2 regions of the Micromonospora ureilytica genome follow, and region 2 is predicted to be linked to the other one. Evidence: predicted binding sites of a transcription regulator. Region 2 holds the regulator's gene; the other holds the start of a gene.

Region 1 (16,025 bases), 1.0 Mb from region 2:
CGATCCTCACCCACGAAGAACCCAAACCATCGCCCGCCCCGGCCCCCGCTCGCGCCGATCTTGCAGTTTCGGTTGCCGATATGCGTGGAGTGCCCGCTATGCCGCGACAGTAAATGCAAGATCGCGGAGAGCGGGCGGGGCGGGGTGGTGAATCGTCATACCATTTTCAGGGGGGATTTTCCCACCAGCAAGGAACTTATGATTTTCGATGTCTTTGTGCCTCACGATGGACGGGCTTCATCCATTCCATTCGATGGAGGTGTCATGAACGTCTCTCGGCTCGGCGGGCCGACCCTGTCCCTGTTCCGCATCGTGATCGGCCTGCTGTTCACGTTGCACGGCCTGTCCTCGGTGTTCGGGTTGTTCGGCGGCAACCCGATGACCGGCAAGGCGGTACCGCTCGGCACCTGGCCGGGCTGGTGGGCCGCCCTGATCCAGTTGGTCTGCGGCGTACTGGTGCTGGTCGGGCTCTTCACCCGACCCGCCGCGCTCCTCGCCTCCGGCTCGATGGCGTACGCCTACTTCGTGGTGCACCAGCCGGACGCTCTGCTTCCGCTGCACAACGGAGGCGAGCAGGCGGCGCTCTTCTGCTGGGCGTTCCTGCTGGTCGCGGCCCTTGGCCCGGGCGCCTGGGCGCTCGACACGCTGCTCGCCAGGCACCGCACCGGCACCCCCTCGGCATTGGCATCGGCTTCGGCGGCCGAGCCCGACGCGGTGTCCGTCTGACCGCGCCCGTGCCACGCGTCGCCGAAGCCTCAACGAGGCGGCTTCGGCGGCGCGCCGGGCGGGGGCGGGCCTACGCGCCCCGTCGGGCTGCGCCTCTCCGCTGATGTCGTAGACGATTCAGCTCCAAAGCGAGCGCCTGAGGCAGGTCCCACCCGCCGCCGTCGGCTGCGGCCGGGGTGGGTCAGGGCGGGCCAGGCCAGGGCGGGGCGGGGTCAGGCCGGCGGGCGTTGGGTGAGGACCGCGTCCAGCAGGCCGGGGTAGAGCTTGTCCAACTCGTCCCGGCGGAGTCGGACCAGTCGACTGGTGCCGGCGGCCCGGGTCCGGGTCAGGCCCGCCTCGCGCAGCACCTTCAGGTGGTGGCTGCGGGTCGCCTTGGAGACGCCGAAGTCGAAGCTGCCGCAGGGGGACTCGCCGCCCTCGGCGAGCGCCCGGACGATCTGTAGCCGCACGTCGTCGGCGAGTGCGGCCAACACGTTGGTGACCGGTACGGCGGTCAGGTCGGGCTCGTGCGGCTCCATGTGACCAGTGTAACCCTTGTTCGACAATCATCGAACAACACCCTATGGTCGGTGTCGTTGGTTCGACGATACTCGAACATTGGAGTTGCCGATGCGATCCCGCGCCACCGCGTACCCACTGGTCGCCGTGCTCGGCTGGGGCGTGATGTTCCCGATCCTGGCCAGCGCGCTCAACCGGGTCGACCCGCTCAACCTGACCACCGCGCGCTACCTGCTGGCCGCCGTCGTCCTGGTCGCCATCCTGCTGCTGCGCGAGGGTGCCGGCGCGCTGCGGCACGGTGGCCGGGCGCTGGAGGTGGTGGTGCTCGGGGTGGTCGGCTTCGCGGGCTTCAACCTGCTCACCAACCTGGCGCTCGAACACGCCGCCCCGCAGCAGATCTCACTCTTCGTGGCCACCACTCCGGTGATCACCCAGCTCGTCCGCTGGGCTCGCGACGGCGTACGCCCGAAGCCGCTCCTGCTGACCCTCTCCCTGGTGGCGCTCCTCGGAGTCGGCCTGGTGATCACGCGCGGGAGCCTGGCCGGGCTCGGCCAGTTCGGCCTCGGCGGGTTGATGATGATCGGCGCGGTGCTGGGCTGGGGCATCTACACCCACGGCGCCAGCCGGTTCGGCGAATGGTCACCGCTGCGCTTCACCACGCTGACCGCGCTCGCCGGCACGGCCGCCATGCTCGTCCTGAGCATCGGCGCCGACGCCGTCGGCTGGCAGCACGCGCCGGCCGCCGCCGACCTCGTGGCGGTCGCCCCACAGCTGGCGTACGCCGTGCTGGTGGGCGCCGTGATCGCGGTCCTGGCCTGGAACACCGGCGTGCAGCGACTCGGCGCCGCCAACGCCGCGCTGTTCATGAACCTGGTCCCGGTCACCACCTTCGCGGTGCAGATCGCCCGCGGCTACCGCCCCGAGCCGGTGGAACTGGTCGGGGCCGCCATCACGATCGCCGCCCTGATCGCCGCGAACCTCGCCGCCCGGCCCCGAACCACGTCGCTGCCCCAGCCCGGCGCGGTAACGGACCCGATCGCGGTGACCGACCCCGTGGCCGTGAGTGCCCGCTGACCCACTCCCTGGGAACAGCGGTGGCAGCGGCCGACAGCGTTGTCCTAGACTCGACGGCACAACTGAATACCTCATCCAGAGGGGCTGAGGGATACGGCCCGACGACGCCCCGGCAACCACCCCGCGCGCTCACCGCTGAGCGACCCGCGGGGCAGGTGCCAATTCCGTCCCCGCCGCACCGTGCGATGCGGGGAAAGATGAGAGGACCTCGACATGACGTCGACGCTCGTCACCTCCGGCATTGACACCTCTGCCAGCCCCGCCCGCGCCCTGGTCTGCCGTGCCTGCTCGGCCCGCTACCCGCTCGCCGCCCAGCACGCCTGTTACGAGTGTTTCGGCCCACTGGAAGTCGACTACGACACCGCCGCGCTGGCCTCCGTCACCCGCGAACAGATCGAGGCCGGCCCGAACAACATCTGGCGGTACGCCGCCCTGCTCCCCGCCGGTCAGGACCCGGCCAGCCGGGTCACCCTCGACCCGGGGCTGACCCCGCTGGTGGCGGCCCCGCACCTCGCCGCCGAACTGGGCATCACCGCGCCGCTCTGGGTCAAGGACGACAGCGCCAACCCCACCCACTCGTTCAAGGACCGGGTCGTCTCGGTGGCGCTCACCGCCGCCAAGGCTCTCGGCTTCACCCGGTTCGCCTGCGCGTCGACCGGCAACCTGGCCAACTCGGTGGCCGCCCACGCCGCCCGCGCCGGCGTGCCCTCGGTGGTCTTCATCCCCAGCGACCTGGAGCAGGGCAAGGTCATCACCACAGCTGTCTACGGCGGTGAGCTGGTCGCCATCGACGGCTCGTACGACGATGTCAACCGGCTCTGCGGCGAACTGGTGGAGACCGACGAGTTCGAGGACACCGCGTTCGTCAACGTGAACGTCCGGCCGTACTACGCGGAGGGCTCCAAGACCCTCGGCTACGAGGTCGCCGAGCAGCTCGGCTGGCGGATCCCGGCGCAGGTGGTCATTCCGATGGCCAGCGGCGAGCTGCTCACCAAGATTGACAAGGCGTTCTCCGAGCTGGTCGAGATCGGCCTGGTCGAGGCGCCGGCCGGCGGCTGGAAGGTCTTCGGCGCGCAGTCGGCCGGCTGCAACCCGATCGCCACCGCCCTGCACGCCGAGACCGACACGATCATCCCGGTCAAGCCGACCGGCATCGCCAAGTCGCTCAACATCGGCGACCCGGCGGCCGGCCTCTACGCCCTGGAGGCGGTCCGCCGCACCGGCGGCTGGATGGAGTACGCCGACGACGACGAGATCCGTGCGGGCATCCGCGATCTGGCCCGTACCACAGGGGTGTTCGCCGAAACCGCGGGTGGGGTGACGGTGGCCGTGCTGCGCAAGCTGGTCGAGTCCGGTCGGCTCGACCCGACGGCCGAGACCGTCGTGTTCAACACCGGCGAGGGTCTGAAGACCATCGACGCGGTGGCCGGCGAGGTCGGGCCGACCCACCACATCAAGCCCTCGCTGCGCGCCGCCCGCGACGCCGGTCTCCTCGGCTGAACCGGGGGTCCGAGTGGATCAGTCGGTAACTGGGTTTTCGCTGTGAGTGTGGAAAACCCGCCGCTACGGACTTGACGGCAGGAACCGGACGGCGCAAGATGCTCCGTGCGGGAGGGCATTTCGCCGAAGACTTTTGAAGTTCTTGCGACCCAACGCCGGAGGCGTTGTGCGAGTGTCCCTCCCGACCACGTTCGATCGGGCCAGCGATTAATCGCTGGCCCGATCGCTTTTCCCGGGTGCACGCTCAGCGGCATGAGCATCACGATCGCGTCGTTCGACGGCGCCGACCACGCTTCGGTCGACGAGGCGTACCGGATCGGATCGGCCGTCAACGACGTCGATCTGCCGGACTTCCCGCCCTTCTGCCGGCGTCGCTTCGACGCGCTGTTCCACACGCCGATGCCCGGCACCCGGTCGCTCTGGGCGCTGGCCCGACTGGACGGCGTGCCGGCCGGCTACCTCCAACTGGACCTGCCGCAGCTCGACAACCCCGACAACGCCACCGCCGAGCTGCTGGTGCATCCGGACCTGCGGCGCCGGGGAATCGGCCGGGCCCTGCACGAGTACGGGGTGCGCCTGCTCCGCGAGCACGGCCGCAAGCGGGTCGTGGCGATGGCCGTCTCCGCGCTGCCCGGCGGGCCGGCCAGAAGTGCGGCGGGCGACGCGTTCGCCGCCGCGACCGGAGCCCAACCCGCCCTCGCCGAGGTGCGTCGCCGGCTCGACGTCGACAAGATCGACCGGGTCGCGCTGCGGGCGGCGCTCGCCGAGGCCCGCCCGCGAGCCGAGGGTTATCAGTCGGTCTGCTGGCAGGGGACGACCCCACCGGAGTACGTCACCGACATCGCCTACCTCGACGGCCGGCTGCTGATGGACGCGCCCATGGGCGACGTGCAGTGGGAGCCGGAGCAGGTGGACGCCGAGCGCATCCGGGGCAACGAACGGGCGTTGGATGCCCGAGGTCGGCGGCGCTACCACCTCGGGATGCGGCACGAGGCGTCCGGTCGGCTGGTCGCCTGGACGCTGCTGGACGTGGGCGCCGCCGCCGACTGGCACGCGTACCAGCAGATCACCATCGTCGACCCGGCCCACCGTGGCCACCGGCTCGGCCTCATCGCCAAGGCCGAGAACCTGCACCACCTGCTCACCCACGAGCCGGCGATACAGGTGATCGACACCTGGAACGCCGCCAGCAACAGCCACATGGTGGCGATCAACGAACAGCTCGGCTTCCGCCCGGTGGACTCCTGGACCGACTGGCAGCTCACCCTCTGACAGGTATCGGCGCTACTGCTCGCGGTGGGTCCTCAGGCATGATTGCGGGCATGACGGAGACCCCGCATCCCCTGTACGACAGGCACGCCGACACCCTCAACCGTGCGCTGACCGCGATCACGGAGCGGGGCTACTGGTCCGCCTACCCCGAATCCCCCAGCCCCCGGGTGTACGGCGAGACCGCCGCCGCCGACGGTAAGGCCGCCTTCGAGGCGTACCTCGGTGGTGACTTTCCGCTCGACCAGCCCGGCGCGGGCGCACGGGTCGCCACCGAGACGAGCCCGTTCGGGGTGGAGTTGGCGGTGCGGTACCCGCATGCCGGCCCCGGCGAGCTGGTCGACGCCGCCTCCGCGGCGCTGCCGGCCTGGCGCGACGCCGGCCCGCAGGCCCGGGTGGGCGTCTGCCTGGAGATCCTCGACCGGCTGCACAAGCACATCTTCGAGCTGGCCAATGCTGTGCAGTTCACCAGCGGGCAGGCGTTCGTGATGGCCTTCCAGGCCGGCGGCGCACACGCGTTGGACCGGGCGTTGGAAGCGCTGGCGTACGCGTACGCCGAGATGACCCGGCACCCGGGCACGGCAGGCTGGGAGAAGGCCGCCGGCAAGGGTGACCCGCTGCGGATGACCAAGACGTTCCACGTGGTGCCGCGCGGGGTGGCGCTGGTGATCGGCTGCAACACCTTCCCGACCTGGAATTCGTACCCCGGGCTGTTCGCCTCGCTGGTCACCGGCAACCCGGTGATCGTCAAGCCGCACCCGCGCGCGGTGCTGCCGCTGGCCATCACCGTGAAGTACGCCCGGGAGGTGCTCGCCGAGGCCGGGTTCGACAGGAACCTGATCATGCTGGCGGCCGAGGCGCCCGGTGAGAAGCTCGCCAGCGACCTGGCCCTGCACCGCTCCATCCGGATCGTCGACTTCACCGGCTCCACCGAGTACGGCGACTGGCTGGAGACCCACGCTCGGCAGGCGTCGGTCTACACCGAGAAGGCCGGCCTCAACACGGTCGTCATCGACTCCACCGACGACTTCGCCGGCATGTGCCGCAACCTCGGTTTCACGCTGACCCTCTACAGCGGGCAGATGTGCACCACCTCGCAGAACATCCTCATCCCCGCCGGGGGCATCGAGACCGACCAGGGGCACAAGAGCTTCGACGAGGTGGCCGGCGGGATCGCCGCCGCCGTCGGCAAGCTCACCGCCGACCCGGCCCGAGGTGTGGAGCTGACCGGCGCCATCGTCAACGACGGGGTGCTGGAACGGCTGGCCGAGGTGACCAAGGTCGGCGAGCCGGTGCTGGAGTCGCGGGCCGTGGCCCACCCGTCGTACGCCGACGCGGTGGTGCGTACCCCGACGATCGTGAAGCTGACCGCGGACGACGCGGAGACGTACGGCCGGGAGTGGTTCGGGCCGATCTCGTTCGCCATCGCTACCGACTCCACCGCGCACAGCCTCGAGCTGCTGCGCCGGACGGTCGGCGAGAAGGGCGCGCTCACCGCCGGGGTCTACTCGACCGACGAGGCGGTGCTGGACGCGACCGAGGCGGTCGCGGTAGAGGTCGGGGTGCACCTGTCCTGCAACCTCACCGGCGGTGTCTTCGTCAACCAGTCGGCGGCGTTCTCCGACTTCCACGGCAGCGGAGCCAACGCGGCGGCGAACTCGGCGTTGACCGATGGGGCTTACGTTTCGAACCGCTTCCGGATTGTGCAGTCTCGGCGGCACGTCTGATCTTTGGTTGCGGTTGGGGGTTTCCGGGGCAGCCCGACCCGCTCCGGGCGGTCTGGCTTGATCCCTGCGCGGGTCGGGCTGCCCCGGAAACCCTTCGTGGGCACGGCTCTAGGCGGTTCTGCGCATCTGTAGCTCGTTCAGGGCTGGGATGGTCGGGTGGGGGACCCGTACGCCGGTGTCCTCGAAGCCCAGGCGCTGGTAGGCGCGGTAGGCGCTGTCATTGCCGACCACCACCTCCAGCAGCAGCTCCGGTCGGCCGCAGGCTCGCGACCAGGCGGCCACCCCGTCGATCAGCTCGCCGACCAGGCCACTGCCGCGCCAGGTGGGCGTGACGTACACGGCGTAGATCACGGTCAGCCCGGGTTCGTTCGGGGCGGTCGTGCCACCGGCGTGCCCGACAAGCCGGCCGCCCGGGTCCGCGATGAACTGCGCGTTTGTGGAACCGGCCGAGGTGTACGCGACCCGGGCGGCGAACTCGTTGTGCGGTCGGGCCGCCGCGTCCGCCAGGGTCTCCAGGAAGGCCAACGGCGCGTCGGCCAGCATCTCCAGGCGCAGCGCCCGCATCCGGGCGGCGTCCTCCGGCCGGACCCGGCGGATCTCGGCGAGCCGCAGGGCCGGCGAGCCCAGTTCGGTGGTCATGTCCGCATGCCTACCACAGGGAATGGACACAATTGGGCACCCCCGACGTGTGTCCGATTTGTGGCCGTGCGCGGCCGTCACTCCTCGTGTAGCGTGCGATTTCGGTCACCACTTCAATGGCGGTCATCGATCGCTGAGTCGGTGGTCCGGGGGCGCTCGGCCGTGCCGCGCGCCTGGTCAGGCACGCCGCGCAGAGTGAGGGAAGTGCACCGTGGCACAGGGCTCCGTGAAGTGGTTCAACGCCGAGAAGGGCTACGGCTTCATTGCCGTCGACGGCGGTCAGGACGTGTTCGTCCACTTCTCCGCGATCGAAATGGACGGTTACAAGGCGCTGGACGACGGTCAGCGGGTCGAGTTCGAGATCGCCCAGGGCCAGAAGGGTCCGCAGGCAGAGCACGTGCGCGTCATCGGCTGATCTTCCTGGCCGATTGGCCGCGTGAGTCGGGGCTGCGGTAGGGGCGTGCACCCGGGAAGATCGTGAACCGTTCCAGCCGATGCCGAGGAGCGTTCATGACCGACCAGCCGCCCCCGCCCACTCCGTCCTCCGGGTCGGGGGAGCCGGACCCCTCCGACCCGTCCTCGCCCGCAGGCGCCCCCGGCCCCTCCGGCCCGCCGCCCGGCTGGGGGCCGGGCATGCCCCCGGCCGGCCCACCCTCCGGCCACGCCGGCCCGCCGCCCGGCTGGGATCCCGCGCAGGGGGTCTGGGGTGCGGCCCCGCCGCCGCAGGGCTGGGCGTTCCCGCCCACCGAGGGCTACCCGCCCGGGTCGGGTCCCTACGGCGGACAGCCGTGGTATCCGGGGCCGCCGGTCGGCTGGTACCCGCCGGGTTACGGGTTCGACCCGAACGACGCCCTGGTCACGCCGCCCGGCGCGGGCCTCGGCGGTTGGTTCAACAGGTGCGCGGGAGCGCTGCGCCGAGGCTGGCGGCAGTTGGTGCCGATCATGCTGCTCACCCAGGTGCTGCCGGCGGCGGTGCTCTCGGTGCTCTCCCTCGGGCTTGACCCGTCGGCGAACTGGGCCCCCCAGGCCGGATCGAGCGCGAGCCCGGTGCTGCCTGACAATTTCGCCGCCGATCTGCTGAGCCTCCTGGTCGTGTTGATTGGTGGCAGCCTGTTGGTCGGGTTGGTACAGAGCGTCGGGTGGGGCGCCGGCACCTGGGTGATCACCCAACAGGCGGCCGGTCAGCCGGCCAGCCTGGAGTCGGCGCTGCGCTACGGCCTGCGGCGGGCCCTCGGGCTGTGGGGCTGGACGCTGCTGGTCAGCCTGCTGATCGGCGTCGGCTTCTGCTTCTGCGTGCTGCCGGGCATCTACCTGGGCTTCGCGCTGAGCATGGCCGGCCCGGTCTACCTCTTCGAACGCCACAATCCGATCGGTCGGTCGTTCCGGATGTTCCACGACCGCCTCGGCCTGCTGCTCGGTCGGGTGGCCCTGGTGGTCCTGGCGGTTTTCGTCGGCACAGCGATCCCCGGTGTTCTGGAAGGGCTGGGCACCTCGCCGTTCGGAACGGACCCGTTCGCCTCGGCGGGTACCGCCGCCGGAGTGGTGGTGGTGATCGGCATCACCGCCGTGCTGGCCCTGCCTGCCCACCTCGCCCAGATGATCGGTCTGCTGGTGACGTACGCGGAGCAGCGCGCCCATGAGGCACCGGTGAACACCGCAGGGCTGGCCGCGGAACTCGGCTGAGCGGCGGCATCGTGCTTGCACTCGGCAGGGGAGAGTGCTAAACAAGTCATTGGCACTCGCATACCGTGAGTGCCAATGGTCGGGACGGTGGGGCCAGGTTGCACCGGCGTGGAGACGCCGGGGCGACACATGGCCGGTCGTCGCGGGCTATCCGGCCCGGCCGAAGGACGTCGTCGTCGCCTGGTGGCGACGTCCCAAATGCGTACACCAGGCGGCCCATCCGGGACACACACTCGGGTGGCCGTGAGTGTCCAGGAGGACAACGCCGTATGGCAAAGATGATCGCGTTCGACGAAGAGGCGCGCCGCGGCCTCGAGCGTGGCATGAACCAGCTCGCCGACGCCGTAAAGGTGACGCTCGGCCCCAAGGGCCGCAACGTCGTGCTCGAGAAGAAGTGGGGTGCCCCCACCATCACCAACGATGGTGTGAGCATCGCCAAGGAGATCGAGCTCGAGGACCCGTACGAGAAGATCGGCGCTGAGCTGGTCAAGGAGGTCGCCAAGAAGACCGACGACGTTGCCGGTGACGGCACGACGACGGCGACCGTCCTGGCCCAGGCTCTGGTTCGCGAGGGCCTGCGCAACGTGGCCGCTGGCGCCAACCCGATGGCCCTGAAGCGGGGCATCGAGGCCGCGGTCCTGAGCGTCTCGGAGGAGCTGTCCAAGCTCGCCAAGGACGTTGAGACCAAGGAGCAGATCGCCTCCACCGCCTCCATCTCCGCTGGCGACAGCACCGTCGGCGAGATCATCGCCGAGGCGATGGACAAGGTCGGCAAGGAAGGCGTCATCACCGTCGAGGAGAGCAACACCTTCGGGCTTGAGCTGGAGCTCACCGAGGGTATGCGCTTCGACAAGGGCTACATCTCGGCCTACTTCATGACCGACCCGGAGCGTATGGAGGCCGTCTTCGACGACCCGTACATCCTGATCGCCAACAGCAAGATCGCGTCGGTGAAGGACCTGCTCCCGATCCTGGAGAAGGTCATGCAGTCGGGCAAGCCGCTGCTGATCATCGCCGAGGACCTGGAGGGCGAGGCCCTCGCCACCCTGGTGGTCAACAAGGTCCGTGGCACCTTCAAGTCGGTCGCCGTCAAGGCGCCGGGCTTCGGTGACCGCCGCAAGGCCATGCTGACCGACATCGCCATCCTCGCCGGTGGCCAGGTCATCAGCGAGGAGGTCGGCCTCAAGCTCGACGCCGCCAGCATCGACATGCTGGGCCGCGCCCGCAAGGTCGTGGTGACCAAGGACGAGACCACCATCGTCGACGGTGCCGGTGACGCCGAGCAGATCCAGGGCCGGGTCAACCAGATCCGGGCCGAGATCGACAAGAGCGACTCCGACTACGACCGGGAGAAGCTGCAGGAGCGGCTGGCCAAGCTGGCCGGCGGCGTTGCGGTGATCAAGGTCGGCGCGGCCACCGAGGTCGAGCTCAAGGAGCGCAAGCACCGCATCGAGGACGCCGTTCGCAACGCGAAGGCCGCCGTCGAAGAGGGCATCGTCCCGGGTGGTGGCGTCGCGCTGGTGCAGGCCGGCAAGACCGCCTTCGACAAGCTCGACCTGGTCGGCGACGAGGCGACCGGTGCGAACATCGTCAAGGTCGCGCTGGACGCCCCGCTGCGGCAGATCGCCGTCAACGCCGGCCTTGAGGGCGGCGTCGTGGTGGAGAAGGTCCGTAACCTCGAAGCGGGTCACGGTCTGAACGCCGCCAACGGCGAGTACGTCGACCTGCTGGCCGCGGGCATCATCGACCCGGCCAAGGTGACGCGCTCGGCGCTGCAGAACGCCGCTTCCATCGCGGCGCTCTTCCTCACCACCGAGGCTGTTGTCGCGGACAAGCCGGAGAAGTCCCCGGCTGCCCCGGCTGGCCCGGGTGGCGGGGACATGGACTTCTGAGTCCAGTTCCGACACACCGAACGGGGCGGGCCGCTGACGCGGTCCGCCCCGTTCGTCGTCAGGTCGGCAGTGGGCGCTGGTTGCGCCGCTTGTGCGCCCGGTTGTATGGCGGAAGCAGTTGGATCGGCGCGTCCACCATCTCCTGCGGCTCCTCGGCCACCGACGACTCGCCGTCGGTGGTCATCTCGGCGAGTTGTTCGGCGTCGCCGTAGTCGAGCCTGTCGAACGGCAGTTGGCCCGGGAGTTCGCCGACCGGTTTCCAGGTGATCGGCGGGCCGTCCTCGGTCTGGTTGTCATCCGTGGTCATGGCTGCCTCCTCTACCGAAACCGTAGGGGGCGTCGATGGCCGGTGCGGGCGAATGGATCTATGTCCTGTTTGCCCCGGTTATGCCCTCGATAGGGTTCGCCGGTACAGGAAGAAGACCCGCTCGATCCACGCACCCGCGCTGCCCGAATAGAACGGCACCGGCCCCACCCAGCCGATCTGTGCCCGGTCCAGCCCCGCCGCCCGCTGGTCGCGCAGGCAGCGCCGCAACAGCACCCCGCCGATGCCCGACCCCTCCGCGGCAGGCGCGGTGCCCATCGGCCCGAACCAACTCGGCCGGGACGACCCGTACGCGGCGAAGCCGAGCACCTCACCGTTCCGCTCCGCCAGGTGGCAGCCGGCGTCGGCGCGCCCCACCGACCCGGCCAACTCGCCGTCCCACGTGCCGCCGAACGTGGACCGGGCGAACGCCGTCAGCGCCGGCAGGTCCGCCGGCTCCGCCCGGCGTACGGTGACGCCCTGGTCGGCCAGCCGCCGCTCCGCCGCCTCGGTGGACCGCAGTGCCGGCGACCCGTCGTACGACAGGTCCGCGGTCATGTTCCAGGCGGTCCGGTCCTGCTGGTAGCCGAGCGCGAGGGCGGCGCAGACCGCCGGCGTGTAGCGGACGTCGATGCCCGGCCACGCGTAGTACGGCGGATTCCCGGCCAGCAGCACCTCGGTCGCCCCGCGCTCGGCGAGCACCCGCTCGGCCCGCTGGAGCAGCGCCCGGCCGACGCCCCGACGCCGCTGATCCGCGAGGACCGCCACCAGGTCCACGTGCCCGATCCCCGGCTCGGTCGACGACACCGAGCAGATCAGCACCCCGACCAGGTCCGCACCCCGGTACGCGCCCAGCCCGACCACGGACCGGTCGGCGGTGGCCCGGGGCCAGAGCACGTCCACGATGGAAGCCGCCTCGGCGGCGTCCTCGGGCAGGTCGAGAGCCTGCTGGCAGAGCTGTACGACGCTGGGGACCAGGTCGGCGGTCAGCTCGGTGACGGTGATCTCGGCGTCCATGGTCGCCGACCCTAGATCACCGGGTGGCGAGCCGCACCCCCGGCTCAGCGCTTCAGGAAGGAAACCTTCCTACTGCTGGGCTGCGCGAACGGCCGCGTAGGCGTCGACCTGGCCGGCGCCTGTCACGTTCGACGGAGCACCACAGGCGTCGGAGGGGCTGTCGGAGCGATAGGTGGGCGTCGCCGCAGTGGCGGTGTCCCGGAGGATCTGCCGGGTCCGGTTCACGTCGCCGACCAGCGCCGGGTTCGCCGACCACATCAGCGCGACCACCCCGGCCACCTGCGGGGTCGCCATCGACGTGCCGTCCAGCGCGCCGTACGTGCCGCCCGGCATGGCCGACACCACGCCCACCCCCGGTGCCAGCACGTCCGGCTTGTTCGCACCGCCGGACACCGGCCCGCGCGAGGAGAACTCGGCGACCCGCCGCTGGGCGTCCACCGCGCCCACTGTCAGGACGTCCGCGTACGGGGCCGGCGGATCGTCGATCGACGCGCACCACGGGCCGGTGTTGCCGGCCGCGGCGACCACGAAGATCCCGGCGGCGTCCAGGGCGGCGGTGGCCGGCCGCAGGACACGCTGGTCGCAACCCTCGATGGGCGGGCAGCCCCACGAGTTGGTCAGCACCTGCGGGGCGCGCTCCGGACGGCCGTCGGTGAACGGGTCGCCGCCGGCCGGAAAGGGCGCCAGCATGAACTGGAGACAGTCCAGGTAGTGCGCGGGGCTGCCGAGGTTGCGGTCCAGGTTGACGCAGCCCACCCACTGCGCGTCAGGTGCCACCCCGATGCCGTCCCGCCCGACCGCGCTGCCCACCGTGTGGGTGCCGTGCCCGCCCTGGTCGGTCGGGCTCCGGGTGTCGTCCCACGGGTCGTACCAGGAGTCGTCCCCGCCGCGGAACCCGGCTCGTAGCGCCGGATGGGTGCCGTCCACCCCCGAATCGGAGCTGCCGATCACGATGCCGGTGCCGGTGACCCGGAGTTGGGACCACACCCGGTCGGCGCCGATCTGGCGGATGTTCCACTCCGGGCCGGTGGGCTTGGGCGCGCTGCCCCGGCTCTGCCCGGCCGGGGCCGGCAGCGGGCGCAGACGCTGGCTGACCAGCACCCGGGCCACCTCCGGTCGGCGGGCGAGCCAGGCCCGCACCGCCGGGCCGCCGTCCACCTCGACGGCGTTGACCAGGTAGTACGACACCGGGTCGAGGCGCAGCCGGTTCAACCCCCGGAGCAGGTCGCCCTGGCTCTGCTCGGCGGTCGTCACGAGTCGCCGGTAGACCTCCGCCGCGCGGGCGTCCCGCCCGGCCCGACCCGGCGCACCGGCCGGCAGATTGCCCAGGTCGGCCTGCGCGCGTAGCACCACGAACAGCCGCTCGCCGTACAGGCCCGGTTGGCCGGGGCCGAGGTCGACCACGCCGAACGCCACAAGCAGCACCACGGCCGCCACCGCGGCGATCCGCCTGTTCGGGGTGCGTGCCGTCGGCCGGGCGAGCAGCACCGCGTACCCGATGGCGACCAGGACCGCGACGGCGAGCCCGGCGCCGGCGGCGGCCGCCACCCAGAACGGGACGTCCCGGGTGCCGACCAGCAGCAGGCTGATCTCTTCCGGGTCGGTGAAGGCCAGCGGGCCGAGCGCGGCCAGGCCCACGAGCCAGCCGGTCGCCGTTCGCCCGGCGCGGGTGGCGGCGGCCGGGTCGGAGGTGGCCGGCTCGGAGGTGGCCGGCTCGGAGGTGGCCGGGTCAGCGGTGGCCGGGTCGGCGGCGGGCCGCCAGGTCGCGGCCCAGAGCGCGGCCAACGCGAAGCCCACCGGCGGCAGGGTCAGCAGGGCGGGCAACTGCGCTCCGGACTGGCCGGTCCCGGCCGCGAGCAGCAGCAGCGCCACCCCGGCGACCAGGCCGCCGACCAGCACCAGCCGGGCCGGCCGGGGCGGCCGCCCAACCGCGAACGGGGACCAGAAGGGGGCATCCAGCAGAGTCGCGGCCAGCATCCCGAGCGCGGCGGCCGCCAGCAGCGCGAGTGCGGTCTCCAGGAGGCCGCCGAGCGCGCCCAGCCAGGCCCACGGCAGCAGCAGCGCCAACCCGGCGGCGACCGCGAGCAGCGGCACCGGCCCGATCCGGCGCGGGCGTCGCTGGGGTCCGACCGGCGTCGGACTCCCGGTGACCTCGGGCCGGGTGGCGTCGCTGTCTCCGGTGGCCCCGGGCCGTGTGGCGTCGCCGTCCGCGGTGGGTGCCGGGCCGCCGACCGAGCCAGCCAGCCCGGGGTACGCCCACCGCCGCGCCGACCAGCGCACGGCAACCGCGCTGAGCACCGCCGCGCCGGCCAGCGCGGCGAGGTACGCCTCGTGGTGCACCGGCGGCACGACCCGCAGCAGTGTGAGCACGCCGAGAGCGAGTGCCCCGATCAACCAGACCCGTCCGGTGGCCCGGACCGCGGCCGACCGGGGGAGCAGCGCCAGCAGCAGGGCGGGTGTGCCCACCAACACGACGGTGGCCAGGCCGAGAACCGGCCAGAGCCAGCCGACTCGGTCCCGTCCGAAGCCCAGCAGCACCTGATCGGTGAGCCAACCACCGGTCTGGGCGCCCACTGTGACCGCAACCGTCCAGCAGCCGATCAGCACGGCCGCGACCACTGGCCAGGGGGAACTGCGGCCGCTGAAGCCGGGGTACGCAGGTTGACCTTGCATCCGAGAACCTTACGACTACGACAAAGGGTTTCGACCCGACCGTCGGGTTCCGGGACTTCGAAGAACCGTGCAGATCTTGGACAGTTTCCGTCAGGCGATGACGGAAACTGTCCAAGATCTCCGATCAGTCGGCCTGGGGCCGGGCGCGTAGGCGCAGTGCCGGGCGGGCGGCGAATGTCGACACGGGGGCACGGCGGTTACGGTGGACGGGTGCGCGACCCCAATATCTCCCGATCCGTCGCCGGTCAGCTCTCACCGGTCCGCCGTGCGTCCGACCTGCGTCGACTGCGTGCCGAGCGCTTCGACGTGCTGGTCATCGGTGGTGGGGTGACCGGAGCCGGTGCCGCCCTGGACGCGGCGTCCCGGGGCCTGAAGGTGGCGCTGGTCGAGGCGCGTGACCTTGCCGCCGGCACCTCCAGCCGGTCCAGCAAACTCATCCACGGTGGCCTGCGCTACCTGGAGCAGTTGGAGTTCCACCTGGTCCACGAGGCGCTCACCGAGCGTGGCCTGCTGGCCACCCGGCTCGCGCCGCACCTGGTACGCCCGGTGCCGATCATGGTGCCGCTGCCGGCCGGGCGTGGCCTGCGGGACCTGCCGGCCCGGGTCTTCCGCCGCTCCTACTACGGGGCTGGCGTGGCCGCGTACGACGCCTTCGCCGGGGTCTTCGGCGGTGGCCGGGGCATGCCCCTGCACCGTCACCTGACCCGGGAGGGTGCCCGGCGGATCTTTCCGAGTCTGCGGGCCGACGCACTGGCCGGGGCGATCCGCTACTACGACGGGCAGGTCGACGACGCCCGGTTGGTGGTCACCCTGGCCCGCACCGCGGCCAGCCTCGGCGCCACGGTGGTGAGCAGTGCCCGCGCCGTCGGGCTGATCCGGCAGGCGCGCGAGGTGACAGGCGTTCGTGTCCGGGACCTGGAGGCGCCGCCCGGCTCGCCGGACGCGGAGTTCGAGGTGCAGGCCCGCACCGTCATCGCCGCCACCGGCGTGTGGAGCGACGACATGTCCCGGATGCTCAACGAC
Region 2 (16,025 bases):
TGCTCGCCATCTACTCGTACGCCGAAGCCTTCTCTCCGCCGCCGAAGTACGGGCTCGGCGCGGCCATCGCGGTGATCCTCACGCTGATCCTGCTCGTGGTCACCGGCTTCTACGTACGGATGGTGCTCAGGCAGGAGGACGAGTCGTGAAGAAGGTCGCTCTCAACGGCGCCGGGCTGCTGGTCGCGCTCTTCGCGGCGTTCCCGGTCTACTGGATGATCTCCACCTCGTTGAAGCCGAGCAACGAGATCTTCTCGGCCACCCCGCAGCCGGTGCCCACCCATCCGACGTTGACGCACTACCGGGAGATCCTGACCGGCAACCTGATCCCCGGCGTCAGCTTCCTCGATTTCTTCCTCAACAGCGCGCTGGTGGCCGTCTCCACTGTGGTGCTCAGCGGTCTGGTGGCGTTGCTCGCCGCGACAGCGGTGGCCCGGTTCCGGTTCCGGCTGCGGACCAGCTTCCTGATCATGCTGCTGGTGGTGCAGATGATCCCGCTGGAGGCGTTGGTCATCCCGCTGTTCCTGATGATCCAGCGGCTGGGGCTCTACAACACCCTGCCCAGCCTGATCCTCACGTACCTCGGTTTCTCGCTGCCGTTCGCGGTCTGGATGCTGCGCGGCTTCGTCGCCGCGGTGCCGAAGGAACTGGAGGAGGCGGCGGCGATCGACGGGGCCAGCCGGGCCCAGACCTTCCGCCGGGTGCTCTTCCCGCTGGTCGCCCCCGGCCTGGTGGCCACCAGCATCTTCTCCTTCATCACGGCGTGGAACGAGCTGATCTTCGCGTTGACGTTCATCAACGACCAGGGCAGCTACACCCTGCCGGTCGCGATGACCTTCTTCTTCGGTCGGGACGACACCAACTGGGGCCCGGTGATGGCCGCGTCCACCCTGTTCACCCTGCCGGTCATCATCTTCTTCCTGCTGGTGCAGCGTCGGATGGTCTCCGGCCTGGTGGCCGGCGCCGTCAAGGGCTGACCCCAGGACGGCCCGACGCCCGCGCGGGCCTACGCGCGGACCGCTGATGCCGGTGCCGACCCCCCGCGCCGGACGGGCTGAGCGGCGTCGGGCCGCCGCTAGGCTGACGGTCATGACGGGCAGGGTGGCAGCGGTGAACCTCGGCATCGTGACCGAGGCGGGGTGGGCGGGCGACGCGAGCGGCCGCAGCGGCATCGACAAGCGGCCGGTCGACGGCCCGGTGTCGCTGCTCACCGGCGGCCTGGCGGGCGACTTCATCGGCGAGCGGGCCCATCACGGTGGTCCTGACCAGGCGGTCTACGCCTACGCCGAGGAGGACGCCGCCTGGTGGGTGGCCGAACTGGGCCGCGCCATCCCGCCCGGCGGCTTCGGCGAGAACCTGACCACCTACGCGGTCGACGTGACGGGCGCGGTGATCGGCGAGCAGTGGCAGGTCGGGTCGGCCCTGCTCCAGGTCACCAAGCCGCGCACCCCCTGCACCACCTTCGCCGGGTTCTGGGGCGTACCGGATCTGATCAAGCGGTTCACGGTCCGGGCGTCGCCCGGGGCCTACCTGCGGGTTCTGCGCGAGGGGGAGGTCGGCGCGGGCGACCCGGTCGAGGTGGTGGACCGACCCGCGCACGGTGTGACCATCGGCGAGGTGTTCCGGGCGACCAGCCTGGAGCCGGAGTTGTTGCCTCGGCTGCTCGACGCGGAGGGCCTGCCGGAGCCGATCCGGGAGAAGGTCCGCCGGCGGCTGAGGCGCTGACCGTCACCGACGCGACGCTCAGCGCACCAGGACGTCCTCGACGGGGCGGAGAGGGCTGCCCACCCGGCAGGCGGCCCTCCAGGAACGTCGGGCCGGGCGGCGGACTTGCCCGTATTGTCCCCAACGGGGGCGTGCGGCGGGGACCGGGTGGAGCGCGATGTCGATGGCAACGGAGGGCGGTGCCGCAGCGGCGTCACCCACCGATCCGGACTTCAAGCGTCCGGCGTTCCTGGAACTCTTCTTCGACCTGGTCTACGTCTTCGCGCTTGTCACCTTGGCGACCACGTTGGCCGAGAACCTGACCTGGACCGGCGCCGCCGAGACGCTGGTGCTGCTGCTCGCGTTCACGATGATCTGGGCGTTGACCGTGTGGGGGGCGGACAGCCTCGACCTGGAACGCCCGTCCGGGCAAGGGCAGCTCATCTGGGTGGCGGCGGCCAGCCTGCTGTTGGCCGCGGCCGCGGCCGATGCGTATGGCGATCACGCGCTGCTCTTCGCGGTCACGTACGTGCTCATCCACGCCAGCACCTCCGTCTACTACTCCCTTGTCGCCCCGAGCAGGACCCTGCTTCCCAGCATCATCCGGATCCAGATCTGGGAGGGCGTCGCCGGTGTCGGCTGGATCGGTGGGGCGCTCGTCGGAGGCTCGGGCCAGTTGCCGATCTGGGCCCTCGCGGTCGTCGTCGAATACTCGGCGGCCGGGTTCGGCTGGCCGGTGCCGAGGATCGGGCACTCACGAGCGCGCGACTGGCGGCTGGCCGGGGGACGGGTGGCCGAGCGTTACCGGCAGTTCGTCATCGTCGCGCTCGGTGTCTCGATCTTCGTGACCGGAACGACCTTCAGCATGAGCGAGTACACGATGGAACGGGCCTGGGCGCTGGCGGTGGTGTTCGGCACGGTGGTGCTGATGTGGCGGATCTACATCTACCGGGCGGGTGAGCTGCTGACCGAGGCGATCGCCCGGTCGTCCAACCCGGGGCTGCTCACCCAGTCCGCCGCGGTCACCCATCTGATCATGGTGGCCGGAATCGTCGGCGCGGCGGTCACCAGTCACCTCGTGGTGAGCCGCCCATGGGGCGAGACCCCGCCGTCGTGGGCTGCGGTAATCCTCGGTGGTCCCGCGTTGTACCTGGTCGGTCGGGGCGTACTCGACTTCACCGTGTTCGGGCGAATCTCGCGGTCCCGGTCGGCCGGGCTGGTGCTGCTGGCGTGCGTGGCGCCGGCCACGCCCCTGCTGCCGCCGGTGCTTGTCGCGCTGCTCGCCATGACAGTGCTGGCGCTGATCGCCGCGGCGAACCTGGTGAGCACCCGGCAACACGCACGTACGCCGGCGCCGCCGATGCTGCGCTGACTCGGTACGACCCTCGCGGACGGCCCTTCATCGTGCTGGCGCGGTGGCCCCGACCGGGCGGCCGCGCGCGGCCAGCCCTTCCCCGACCAGAGTGATCAGCAGGACCAGGTTCGCCAACACCAGGCCGGTCAGGGGCGGGAGCAGGAGTGTGGCGGGTGCCATCAGGGCACACAACGCCACGATCGCCAGCACCCGGGACCAGAGGATCCGGCCGGTCACCACGGCATCGAACAGGACGCTGCCGAGCAGGAACAGGATCGGTCCGCCGAGGGTGGCGACCATCAGCTCGACCGGGTCGTGGCCGGACGGCCGGTCGATGATTATCGAGGTGCTGGTCGAGACCAACACCACCCCGGCGACCATGACCAGATGGCTGTACGAGGTGGAGGTGCCGGAGCGGACCCGTTCTACAGATGCGACGCTAGGTGGCGCCAGGATCCGCTGGACCCGCTGGAAGTAGAGCTGGAACAGCAGGACCGCGCTGACGAACGCGACAGCGGCGGTGGCCACCGCGCCGGCCGTGAATCCGCTGCCGGCCAGCCCCGTGCCGGTGCTCAGGATCAACTCGCCGAGCGCGACGATGAAGATCGCCCGGTGCCGCTCGGAGAGATGCACCCCGGTGAAGATCTGGCTGGCGAGCTCGGTGCGCCCCAGCCCCGGCGTCGGCCAGCCGGCCCGGGCCGAGCCGAGGTCGACTGCCACCGCGAGCGACCAGAGCACCAGTCGAGCGGTCTCGTCCACGAACACTCCGGCCACCCAGGGTGTCACGGTGACGCCGAACCAGAAGAACACCCGGATGCTCCTGGCCTGGATCGGCCGGTTCACTCGGGTGCCGGGGATCAGGACGGCGTCCCGGACCAGGTGAATGCCGAAGTACGCCGCGACGAAGAGCCACCCGTAACGGCCGAAGGCGTACGGCGTCGCGATCGCCATCAGCAGGGTGCCGAGCATGACCAGCAGGACGGTCGCCTGGATGATCGGCAGTCGGGGGTTGAACAGGTCGGTGAGCCACGCGGTCAGGACCCAGACCCACCAGGCGGCCAGCAGCAGGACGGCGGTCTGCGCCGCACCCCGGACGGTGAGGTGCTCGGCCAGGCTGGCGGCGAGCCGGGAGAACATGAAGATGTAGATCAGGTCGAAGAAGAGTTCCAGGAAGGTCGGGTACTCCGGCTCGCCGCGGCGGCGGAGGATCCGGGGGAGCGGAGCGGACGTCACTGCGGCTGCCTCCTGTGCCACCCCGCGCCCTGGACGGCGGCGCCGCGCCCAACTCCGCGCACCCGCCACGCTACCGACAGTGCGGTGGCCGGTGGCCCGTAACGCGCTCTCCGGGAGCGGACGTGGAACGGCCCCCTGCCATCGTTCAGCGGTGGCAGAGGGCCGTTCTACGAGCAGGGGATCAGCGGAGCCAGGGGATGTTGCGGTCGAGCAGACCGCGCTCCTTGAGCTCCTTGCGCAGCGGGATCTCGTCGTCGACGTACCCGTCCCAGTTGATGCCCCAGTAGTTGGCGGTGTGGGTGCCCTCACCGATCAGCTGGCGCTGCACGGGGGTGCGGTTGCGGTACCACTCGCCGTTCAGGTCGGGGTGCAGCTCGTCCAGCGGACGGATCCACCGGTAGGTGTAGCCGACGAAGAGCATCTTGCGGGTGATTGTCGACAGGTTCGTCGACCGGGAGTGCCACTGCCGACGGTCGAAGATGAAGGCGTCGCCCGGGTTGGCGGTGATCTCCACCGTGCCCTCCGGGTCGGGGTTCTGCACCGTGAGGTCCGCCGGCCGGGGCAGCGAGTTCTTCAGGTGGCTGCCCGGGATGACCTTGGTAGCGCCGCGGCCGGTCTCGGAGAGATCCGACAGCACGTACGCGACCTTCAGCGAGAACATCGGCCGGGGCAGGTTTGGGTCCATCGTCTCCGGGTCGGAGTTCTGCCGGTACCCGTCCTGGTGCCAACCCCAGTACGGCTTCTCCGGCTCGGCGGCCGGAGGGGTCACGTCCAGGTGGTTGTGGTGGGTGTAGATGTTCCAGCCGGCCAGCCCCCACATGTACGGGAAGGCGATCGGGTGGGTCAGCAGCTCACCGAAGAGCTCGTCGCGCTCCAGGAAGCCCAGCAGGTGCAGGGTGCCGTCCTTCTTGGTGGTGCCCTTCGCCTGCTCCTCCGCGTAGACGCGGTCGACCGCCGCCTCCAGCGCCGCCCGGTGGTCCTCCGTCAGGACGTTGCGCAGCAGGAGGAAGCCCTGCTCGTGGAACTCCTTGCGGTCAGTGTCGCTGATCGGTTCGTAACCGGTCCGGTCGCCGTAATCGAACACCGCGTCGTACCCCTCCCCATGAGGTGAAACCTTTTCTGGCACAGGCCGCCGATCGTAACGCGGTGGTCCAGGCGTCGGGGAGGGCGTGGTGCGGGATTTGGCCGCAGTGGGACCCCACGCAGCGAGAGAAACGCACAGAGTGAGATCGAGGTGATCAATAGCTCGATTTGATGTTCATTGCCCGATTGTGCGGTGACTGCCGGTTAAGAGATCCGGGTCGGTCAACCCTCGTTGAACACCTCGGCCACGACCTGGCCGGCGGGGCTCTGCGGGCCGTCCACCCGGTCCCACGAGCCGCCGCGGGCGGTCCACTCCAGGTCGCCGAAGCGGACCCGCTTCACACCGTGGTCCTGGGCGTGCGACACCAGCCAGTGCGCATAGCGCCAGCCGTCGCGTTGGTCGCCCGGAGTCACCGCCAACCCGGTCGGGTTGGTCGGGTCGGTGCCCTTCAACCCCCAGTCCAGCACGAGGTTGCGGGTAAGTTGCGCGGCCGCCGCCGCGCCGTGCATCACCGGGGTGCGCCCCACCGTGCAGGCGACCGCGCCGCTTGCGTCGCCCATCAGGGCCCGGCTGAGCACCTCGGAGTCGTCGGCCCACTTCTGGTACGCCTCGGGGAACGCCGAGCGCTGCACCCGCTGGGCGGCATCGGTGACGCGCATCTTCTCCCAGCCGCGCACCTTCTTGAGCGCCGCGTAGAACCGGTTGGCCGCGTAGCGCGGGTCGCGGATCTGCGCCGGGGTGCCCCAGCCCTGGCTCGGTCGCTGCTGGAACAGGCCGACCGAGTCGCGGTCACCGTCGGCGAGGTTGCGCAGCCCGGACTCCTGGTAGGCGGTGGCGAGCGCGACCACGACGGCCCGCTCGGGCATTCCGCGCTTCGCGCCGATCGCCGCGATGGTCGCCGCGTTGGCCATCTGGTCGGCGTCCAGCGCGACCCTTCCGTCGGCCTGCACTGTGCACTTCCGTGCCACCAGCGGCAACGTGAGGTTGTCGCCGACCTGCCGTACGACGAGCCAGATCGCGATCACGGCGACGAGGATGAGCACCACTCCACCCGCCACGGTTGCCCGAGTTCGCACCCACACCCCCAGATCGACAGTCTGCCAAGCGTACGTCCCCGCAGGGCGTCTCCGGGTCGTCCGAGCGGTTCGGGCCCACCGTGGCCGACTCCGACCAGTTCGGGGTCAGCTCCGCTGTCGCGTGCCGGTTGGCGACGTTCCCGCTCCGGTCGCGATCTCACCTGCCGCCGCGTTCTGTCTCCGGCCCGGCGCAGGGCTGTCGTGAGCGTCACCCGGTAAGCCGTAACGGGAAGCGATTGACCGGTCAAGGACTTAGCCCTGTTGACATGTCAATCCGACCTACCACCCATAGCCGGGCGCGTTGGTCCCGAACGAGGAGGACTTCCATGGGAACGCTCGATGGCAAGGTCGTGCTGATCACCGGCACCGGCGGTGGTCTGGGCCGCGTCGCGGCGCTGACCTTCGCACGCGAGGGCGCGAAGGTCGTCGGGGCCGACCTCCAGGTCGCCGGTAACGACGAGACTGTCGAACTCGTCCGCCGCGCCGGCGGGGAGATGACCGGCATCGCGCCGGTCGACCTCACCGACCCCGAGCAGGTACGCAAGCTCGTCGACGACGCTGCCGCCGCCTACGGCGGGCTCGACGTGGTCTACAACAACGCGGCCGCGCTCCGCTTCGGCCCGATGCCCGACTTCTCGGTGCGGGACTGGCGCTACACCATCACCGGCGAACTCGACATTCCGTACTTCGTGTCGAAGTTCGCCTGGCCGCACCTGGTCCGGCGCGGTGGCGGCGTCATCATCAGCGCCGCCTCCATGGCCGGGATGATCGGCGGCCACGTCCCGCCGATGGTCGGTCACACCGCCGCGAACGCCGGCATCATCGGCATGACGCGACAGCTCGCGCTCGAAGGCGCGCCCCACGGGATCCGCGCGGTGGCGGTCAGCCCCGGGCCCACCCTCACCCCGGCCAGCGAACGCGACCTCGGTGACAACCAGGAGGCGCGGGACGCCATCACCGCCAAGACGCTCCTCAAGCGCTTCGCGCGTCCCGAGGAGGTCGTCGAGCTGGTGGTCTTCCTCGCGTCCGACCGGGCGTCGTACATCACCGGGGCGAACTACCCGGTCGACGGCGGCGCGACCGCCTGGTGACCCGGCCTTGGGGCGCCGCCGCTCCCGGTGGCGCCCCGGCCGTCAGCCGTCGATAGCGGGCACCCAGCGCGCGGGTCGACGTTCGCGGAACGCGGTGACCCCTTCGCGCCCCTCGTCGGACAGGAAGTAGCCGGTCGAGACGGCGGACAGCCGGGCCAGGTCGGCGCGCAACTCGGCGGTACCTGGTCGGCGCAGCAACTCCTTCGCGCCGGCCAACGCCCCAGGTGCCCCGCGCACCAACGAGTCGCAGTAGCCCCGTACCGCGTCGTCCAGCCCGTCCGCCGGGACCGAGGCCGTGACCAGGCCGATCTCGGCGGCGCGGCGACCGTCGAAGGTGTCCCCGGTCAGGTACAGCTCGGCGGCGGCGCGGGGGTGCAGCCGGGGCAGCACGGTCGCCGAGATCACCGCCGGGATCACCCCGATGCGTACCTCGGTGAATGCGAAGGTCGCCTCGTCGGCGCAGACCGCCAGGTCGGCGGCGGCGATCAGGCCCAGCCCACCGGCCCGCGCCGGCCCGCCGACCCGGGCCAGCACCGGCTTCGGGCACTCCCAGAGCGCCGCGAGCACGTCGCCCAGCATCCCGGCCGGCACCGTCCCGCTGGCGTACGCCGCGGCGGTCTCCTTCAGGTCCGCGCCGGAGCAGAAGACCGGGCCGGTGTGGTCGAGCACGATCACTCGGACCGCCTCGTCGGCCACCGCGTCCGCCAGTCCGGCCAGCAGTTGGGTCATCAGGCCGGTGGAGAGCGCGTTGCGGTTGTGCGGGCTGTTCAGGGTGAGGGTGGTCACCCCACGGGCCGTGGCGACCCGCACGAGGACGTCGGGAGAGGTCATGCCGGGCACACTAGTGGCCATGCCCGGCGTCCTTCCAGATGGTGAGACCGTCCCCGTCGACGGATCGTTGCCCGCCACCGCCACCGCTGCGGTCGGCGCGCGCGGCTTCGGCGTGTACGTGCACGTCCCGTTCTGCGCGAGCCGCTGCGGCTACTGCGACTTCAACACCTACACCGCCTCCGAACTGGGCGGTGGCGCGAGCCGCGAGGGGTACGCCGACACCGTCCTGGCCGAGCTGACGCTGGCCGCCCGGGTGCTCGGCGACAACCCGCCGCCCCGGGTCGACACCGTCTTCGTCGGCGGGGGCACGCCCACCCTGCTCCCCGCCGACGACCTGGCCCGCATCCTCGACGGCATCGACCGCACCTGGGGGCTGGCCGCCGACGCCGAGGTGACCACCGAGGCCAACCCCGAGTCGGTCACCCCGGAATCGTTGAAGCTGCTGCGGGCCGCCGGCTACACCCGGATCTCGCTGGGCATGCAGTCCGCCTCCCCGGGGGTGTTGGCGATCCTGGATCGCAAACACAGCGCCGGCCGGGCCACCGCCGCCGCCCTGGAGGCGCGCGACGCCGGGTTCGAGCACGTCAACCTGGATCTGATCTACGGCACCCCGGGGGAGCGGGCCGAGGACTTCGCCGCCTCGCTGGAGCAGGTCGTGGCCGCCGGAGTGGACCACGTCAGCGCGTACGCCCTGATCGTCGAGGACGGCACCCGGCTCGCGGCCCGGATGCGGCGCGGCGAGCTGGCGTACCCCAGTGACGACGTGGCCGCGGACCGCTACCTGGCCGCGGAGGCCGCGCTCGACGCGGCCGGGCTCTCCTGGTACGAGGTCTCCAACTGGGCCAGTACCGAGGAGGCCCGCTGCCGGCACAACCTGCTCTACTGGACCGGCGCGGACTGGTGGGGGCTGGGGCCGGGGGCGCACAGCCACGTCGGTGGGGTGCGCTGGTGGAACGTGAAACACCCCTCGGCGTACGCCCAGCGGTTGGCCGCCGGCGCGTCTCCCGGGCTGGCCCGGGAGGTGCTCACTGTCGACGAGGCGCACATGGAGGACGTGATGCTCCGGCTGCGGCTGGCCAGCGGCCTCCCGCTGGCGGTGCTCGACGCCACCGGCCGGGCCGGCGCCGAGCGGGCGCTGGCCGACGGGCTGCTGGCCGCCGACGAGTACGCCGCCGGCCGGGCGGTGCTCACCCTGCGCGGGCGGTTGCTCGCCGACGCGGTCGTCCGCGACCTGCTGCCCTGAGTGGCCCGCTGCCCCCGGACCGGGGGCAGCGGTGTTCCAGACCGGCCGGGGGAGCGGCCGGCCCGGCTCACTTGATGAAGTTGGCAGTCATCGGGTAGCGGTACGGGGTGCCCTCGTTGGCCTTCACGCCGGCGATGATCCCGAACAGGATCTGGATCACCACGACGGCGATGCTGGGCAGGAAGAGCAGGCACCAGCTCACGAAGAGCAGCACGAACGCGATGACCGACCAGAGGATCTGGAAGTTCAGGGCGGCGAGGGCCTGCGCCCGGACGGTCGGCGACTGCTGGCCGCGGGTCAGGTAGGCGATGAGCGGGGCGACGAAGCCCAGCGGACCGAAGCTGACCAGCGCGCCGAGGGCGCCGCCGAAGTGCGCGACGAGCGACCAGGTCTTGTCCTCGTTGTTGGCGTAGCCGCCACCGGGGCCGCCGTATGCCCCACCGGCCGGGTAACCGCCGGGTGGGGGATAGCCCCCGGGCGGCGGATAGCCGCCTGCCGGAGGGTAGCCGCCTGACGGCGGTTGGTCACCGGTGGGCGGCGGATAGCCACCGGCCGGGGGATAGCCGGCCGGGCCGGGTGCCCCGGACAGTGGTGCGGTGGGCGGCTCGGACGACGGGAACGGGCCTGGGGAGGTGGGCTCCGGCGGGTAGTTGCCGGGGTCGCCCGACCCGGGAGGGCGAGGAGGTTCAGTCATGGATGTCACGGTAAGGGCCGGTGGCAACGCCGCACCAGAGCGACACCGCCCCGCCGTGCGGGCCGATCAGCCCAATGGGGTGGCATGGGCCGCACCGACAGGTGGTCGTTGATCATCGCGTCGGCGGGCCTGCCGACGTAGACTGGCACTCGTTACAGTCGAGTGCCAGGACGGCCCGGCCGGCCCACGGCGCCGGCGGCCGACGTGCGACAGGAGGTGCGGAGGATGGGTCTCGACGACCGGAAACTCGCAGTGCTCCGCGCCATCGTCGAAGACTACGTCTCCACCCAGGAGCCGGTCGGCAGCAAGGCGCTGGTCGAGCGGCACCAGCTCGGGGTCTCCCCGGCCACGGTCCGCAACGACATGGCCGTGCTGGAGGAGGAGGGCTACATCCGGCAGCCGCACACAAGTGCCGGCCGGGTGCCCACCGACCGCGGCTACCGCCTCTTCGTCGACAGGTTGTCCCGGGTCAAGCCGCTCAGCCCGGCCGAGCGCCGGGCCATCGAGCGCTTCCTGGTCGGTGCTGTCGACCTCGACGACGTGGTGCACCGCACGGTTCGCCTGCTCGCCCAGCTGACCCGTCAGGTCGCCGTCGTGCAGTACCCGAGCCTGGCCCGTTCCTCGGTGCGTCACCTGGAGCTGGTGCCGATCTCCACGACCCGGCTGATGCTCGTCATGATCGCGGACACCGGGCGGGTGGAGCAGCGGCTCGTGGAGCTGCCCGGCCCGGTGCCCGCCGACGACGTCACCGACCTGCGCCGACTGATCAACGAGAAGCTCGCCAACGCCCGGCTGTCCGAGACGCCACCGTTGGTGCAGGCGCTGGTCGAGGAAGCGCCGACCGGGCTGCGCCCGACCATGACCACGCTCGCCACCGTCCTGCTGGAGACACTTGTCGAGCGGCACGAGGAACGGATCGCGCTCGCCGGCACCGCCAACCTCACCCGGGGTGGCCTGCTCGACTTCCAGGGCTCCCTGCGGCCGATCCTCGAGGCCCTGGAGGAGGAGGTCGTGCTGCTCAAGCTCATCGGTGAGACCGAGCCCAGCACGACCCGGGTGCTGATCGGCGACGAGAACGAGTTCGACAACCTGCGCGCCGCCTCGGTGGTCAGCACCGGGTACGGCCCGGGTGCCACGATCGTCGGCGGCCTGGGGGTGCTGGGGCCCACCCGGATGGACTACCCCGGCAACATCGCCACGGTGCGCGCCGTGGCACGCTACGTGGGCGAGTTGCTGGCCCAGAACTGATTGGTCAGGGCCGATGCGGCCGGCTGCGGCCGCCGACCGGCGCAACGCGAGACGAACATGAGGACACGGAACGCAGTGGCCAGGGACTACTACGGCATTCTCGGTGTGAGCCGGGAAGCCTCCGATGACGAGATCAAGCGCGCCTACCGCAAGCTGGCGCGCCAGTTCCACCCGGACGTCAATCCGGACCCGGAGGCTCAGGAGAAGTTCAAGGACATCAACGCCGCGTACGAGGTCCTCTCGGACGACCGGAAGCGGCAGATCGTCGACCTGGGTGGCGACCCGCTCGCCCCGGGTGGCGGCGGCGCCGGAGGTCCGGGCGGCCCCGGAGGCGCCGGTCCGTTCGTCGGTTTCCAGGACATCATGGACGCGTTCTTCGGCGGTGCGGGAGGTGGCGCCCGTGGCCCACGGCCGCGTACCCGCCCGGGCGCCGACGCGATCCTGCGACTCGAACTCGACCTGCACGAGACGGCGTTCGGCGTGGAAGCCCCGATCACCGTTGACACCGCTGTGCTCTGCACCACCTGCTCGGGCGCCGGCACGGCCGCCGGCACGCACCTGGCGACCTGCGAGGCGTGCGGCGGCCGGGGCGAGGTGCAGTCGGTGCAGCGCACCTTCCTCGGCCAGGTGGTCTCCGCCCGGCCGTGCACCGTGTGCCAGGGCTACGGCACCACCATCCCGCACCCCTGCCCCACCTGCGCCGGCGACGGTCGGGTTCGTACCCGCCGCTCGCTGACCGTCAAGATCCCGGCCGGCGTCGAGGACGGCATGCGGATCCGGCTGGCCCAGCAGGGCGAGGTCGGCCCCGGTGGCGGCACCGCCGGTGACCTCTACGTGGAGATCCACGAGCGCCCGCACGACGTGTACTCCCGCAAGGGCGACGACCTGCACTGCCGGGTCACCGTGCCGATGACGGCGGCGGCGCTGGGCACCCGGCTGACCATCAAGACGCTGGACAGCGAGGAGACCGTCGACGTCAAGGCCGGCACCCAGCCGGCCAGCACGCTACGACTGCGCGCCCGGGGCGTGCCGCACCTGCGCGGCACCGGCCGAGGCGACCTCTACGTGCACCTGGACGTGCGGACTCCCACCAAGCTCGACCCGGACCAGGAGAAGATGCTGCGCGACTTCGCCAAGACCCGTGGTGAGGAGGTCGCCGAGCTGTCCAAGCAGGGCGGCTTCTTCTCCCGGATGCGCGACGCGTTCAACGGGCACGCCTGAGGTGTCCGCTCCGCTCTTCCTGGTCGAGGCGCTGCCCACCGGCGACGCGCTGACCCTGGACGGCCCGGAGGGGCACCACGCCGCCACCGTGCAGCGGCTGCGCGTCGGCGAGGAGTTGCTGCTCGCCGACGGGCGGGGTGGCACGGCCGCCGCCGTGGTCACGGCCGTCGGCAGGGGCACCCTTGAGGTCACCATCACCTCCCGGGGGTACGCGGACGCGCCGGTCCCCCGGATCGCGGTGGTGCAGGGCATCGCCAAGGGCGACCGGGGCGAGCTGGCCGTGCAGGCGATGACCGAGGTCGGGGTGGACGAGATCGTGCCCTGGGCGGCCTCACGTTCGGTGGCCCAGTGGCGCGGCGACCGGGGCGTACGCGCCCGGGAGAAGTGGGTGGCCACCGCCCGGGAGGCGGCCAAGCAGGCCCGCCGGCCGTGGCTGCCGGTGGTGGCCGGTGCGCCGGACGAGTCCACAGCCACTGTGGCCCGCCGGATCGCCGGTGCCGCCGCCGGGTTCGTGCTGCACGAGGAGGCCGAAGACCGGCTCACCACCGCCGAGCTGCCCTCCACCGGTGAGATCGTCCTGGTGGTCGGCCCGGAGGGTGGCATCGCCCCGGCCGAGCTGACCGCCTTCGCCGAGGCCGGCGGGCGACCCGTACGCCTCGGGCCGGCTGTGCTGCGCACCTCCACCGCCGGGGTGGCGGCCCTCAGCGTGCTAGCCACCCGCCTCAACCGCTGGTAGCCCCACGCCGCGCGTCCTCATCGAGATCTTGGAAGGAAACGGCCCCTCCAGGGGCGCTTTCTTTCCAAGATCTTGTCGGAGTCGGCTTCAGCTGCGCAGGTAGGAGGCGCCGTTGAGGTCGACGATCGTGCCGGAGGCCCATTCGGCCTGTGGTGAGGCCAGCCAGTGCACGGCGGCGGCGATCTCCTCCGGTTGGCCCACCCGGTCGAACGGGCTCTGCGCCCGGATGGCCGCGCCCCGCTCGCCGCGCAGGTGCTCGGTGGTCATGTCGGTCGCCACGAAGCCCGGTGCGACGGTGGCGACAGTGATGCCGTACGGCGCGAGCGCCACGGCGAGGGACTGGCCCAGCGCGTTCAGCCCCGCCTTGCTGGCGCCGTACGCCGGCTGCTCCGGCTCGCCGCGGAACGCGCCACGGGACGAGACGTTGACGATCCGCCCGCCGCGTTCGCGCATGTGCTGGGCGGCGCACCAGGTGACGTTGCCGGCGCCGGTCAGGTTGGTCTCCAGCACCTGCCGCCAGCGCTGCTGCCACTGCTCGTACGAGGTGCCGAAGATCGGGTGCGGGTCGTCGCGGTCGCCGTACGTCCCGGCGTTGTTGACGAGCACGTCCAACCCGCCGAGCAGCTCGGCGGCCCGGTCGACCATGGCCCGGACCGCGTCCGGATCGGTGAGGTCGGCGCGGACCACCACGTGCCCGTCGCCGGGCAGCTGCGCGCGTAGCTCCTCGGCCGCGTCGGCGGAGTCGCGGTGGTGGATGGCCACCCGGTCGCCGCCGGCCGCGAACGCCTTCGCCACCGCGCGGCCGATCCCGCGCGAGGCCCCGGTCACCAGTACCGCCCGATCCGTCATGCCGGCCATCCTGCCTCAGCCGCACCCGGTGTCCTTACACTGCCCCGATGGGATCCGACTGCCTGTTCTGCCGCATCGTCGCCGGGGAGATCCCGGCCACAGTGGTCCGGGAGACCGACACCACCCTCGCCTTCCGCGACATCGATCCGAAGGCGCCGGTGCACGTCCTGGTCATTCCGAAGGAGCACTACGCCGACGTCGCCACCCTCGCCCAGGGTGACCCGGCGCTGGCCGCCGACGTGCTGGCGACGGCCGCCGCCGTGGCCGAGGACGAGGGCCTGCTCGGCGACGGTTTCCGGCTGATGTTCAACACCGGCGCGTACGGCGGGCAGGAGGTGTTCCACGCGCACGCGCACCTGCTCGGTGGTGCGCCGCTCGGCCCGATGCTCGCCCGGAACCTCGCGTGACCCTAGGTGCGGCGCCCGACGTCCGGGCGGATGAGCACCTGGGGCGGTTGGTCCGGCGGGTGCAGGCCGAAGCCCGGGTGCCGGCGGTGTCGGCGGCGCTGCACCGGGCCGACCGGCCGCTCTGGAGCTGCACCGTCGGTGCGACCGGCACCGACAGCCCGTTGGGGCCGGGCACCCAGTTCCGGATCGGCTCGGTCACCAAGACGTTCACCGCGGTGCTGGTCCTGCAGTGCCGCGACGACGGCCTGCTGGACCTGGACGACCCGGTGGGCCGGCACCTGGACCTCCCGGCGCACGGCGAGCTGACCGTACGCCGGTTGCTGTCGCACACCGCTGGCCTGCAACGTGAGCCGTTCGGCGATATCTGGGACAGTCTGCGCGTACCGGACGCCGACCAACTGGTCGCGGAGCTGGACCGGGCCGAGCGGGTGCTGCCGACCGGCCGGCGGTTCCACTACTCCAACCTGGGTGTGGCCGTGCTCGGCCAACTCGTCGGCCGGCTCCGCGGCGGAGGCTGGGCCCAGGCACTCACCGAGCGGATCCTGACGCCGCTGGGGCTGACCGACACCACAGTGACCCCACGGCCGACGGCGGCGACCGGTTTCCTGGTCGACGCGTACTCCGACGAGGCGCACCCGGAGCCGCCGACCGACTTCGGCGCGGTCGGCCCGGCCGCCCAGCTCTGGAGCACAGCGACCGACATGGCCCGCTGGGCGGCGTTCCTGGCCGACCCGGCGGCGCTGGACCCGGCCGGCGCGGTCCTCGCCCCGGCCACCCTGGACGAGATGCGCTGGCCGCTGACCACCACCGACGAGACGCTCTGGGGCGCGGGCTTCGGGCTCGGGCTGATCCTGATCCCACAGGGGGAACGGGTGATGCACGTGGGACACGACGGGGCGATGCCCGGATTCCTCGCCGGGGTGTACGGCCGCCGCGGAGGCGACGGCACGGCCGGCGCGATGGGCGCCGCCGTGCTCGGCTCGTCCGGCACGGCGACCGAACTGTTCGACCTGTCGCACCGGTTGCTCGCCGCGGCGGTCGAGCACGACCCGGCCGAGATCGAGCCCTGGCGACCCGGCGCACCCGCGCCGGCGACCCTGCGGGGTGCGCTCGGCCGTTGGTGGGGCGAGGGCTCCGAGTACGTCTTCTCCTGGCACGACGGCACCCTGCGGGCGCGCGGGGTCGGTGACCCGGCCGGACGGCCGCCGGCGATCTTCACCCCGTCGCCGGACCAGCCGGACGTGTTCCGCGTGGT

What was found. The regulator HrcA, encoded in region 2, represses chaperone genes, less so after heat shock. The targets are predictions, from matches to a motif close to GGTTNGCACNCTCNNNNNGAGNGTGCNAACC.
Region 1: groL (chaperonin GroEL) is a predicted target of HrcA. The motif match lies at 9,164-9,194, and genes of this name have one in related genera.

Annotation. Positions count from the first base shown of each region.
Region 1 is NZ_JADOTX010000001.1:6,027,053-6,043,077, forward strand. It holds gene IW248_RS27585 (DoxX family protein) at 265-726, shown strand; gene IW248_RS27590 (ArsR/SmtB family transcription factor) at 939-1,244, opposite strand; gene IW248_RS27595 (DMT family transporter) at 1,336-2,298, shown strand; SAM riboswitch class I at 2,367-2,502, shown strand; gene thrC (threonine synthase) at 2,512-3,798, shown strand; gene IW248_RS27605 (GNAT family N-acetyltransferase) at 4,051-5,070, shown strand; gene paaN (phenylacetic acid degradation protein PaaN) at 5,121-6,794, shown strand; gene IW248_RS27615 (GNAT family N-acetyltransferase) at 6,903-7,433, opposite strand; gene IW248_RS27620 (cold-shock protein) at 7,645-7,848, shown strand; gene IW248_RS27625 (hypothetical protein) at 7,944-9,116, shown strand; gene groL (chaperonin GroEL) at 9,386-11,008, shown strand; gene IW248_RS27635 (hypothetical protein) at 11,067-11,315, opposite strand; gene IW248_RS27640 (GNAT family N-acetyltransferase) at 11,394-12,329, opposite strand; gene IW248_RS27645 (S8 family serine peptidase) at 12,399-15,002, opposite strand; gene IW248_RS27650 (glycerol-3-phosphate dehydrogenase/oxidase) at 15,228-16,025, shown strand, end outside.
Region 2 is NZ_JADOTX010000001.1:7,043,310-7,059,334, forward strand. It holds gene IW248_RS33355 (carbohydrate ABC transporter permease) at 1-149, shown strand, start outside; gene IW248_RS32480 (carbohydrate ABC transporter permease) at 146-976, shown strand; gene IW248_RS32485 (MOSC domain-containing protein) at 1,089-1,724, shown strand; gene IW248_RS32490 (low temperature requirement protein A) at 1,882-3,075, shown strand; gene IW248_RS32495 (low temperature requirement protein A) at 3,103-4,290, opposite strand; gene IW248_RS32500 (phytanoyl-CoA dioxygenase family protein) at 4,472-5,374, opposite strand; gene IW248_RS32505 (hypothetical protein) at 5,596-6,456, opposite strand; gene IW248_RS32510 (SDR family NAD(P)-dependent oxidoreductase) at 6,777-7,541, shown strand; gene IW248_RS32515 (enoyl-CoA hydratase-related protein) at 7,584-8,372, opposite strand; gene hemW (radical SAM family heme chaperone HemW) at 8,392-9,615, shown strand; gene IW248_RS32525 (DUF4870 domain-containing protein) at 9,683-10,309, opposite strand; gene hrcA (heat-inducible transcriptional repressor HrcA) at 10,535-11,557, shown strand; gene dnaJ (molecular chaperone DnaJ) at 11,633-12,778, shown strand; gene IW248_RS32540 (16S rRNA (uracil(1498)-N(3))-methyltransferase) at 12,780-13,514, shown strand; gene IW248_RS32545 (SDR family NAD(P)-dependent oxidoreductase) at 13,602-14,363, opposite strand; gene IW248_RS32550 (histidine triad nucleotide-binding protein) at 14,411-14,770, shown strand; gene IW248_RS32555 (serine hydrolase domain-containing protein) at 14,767-16,025, shown strand, end outside.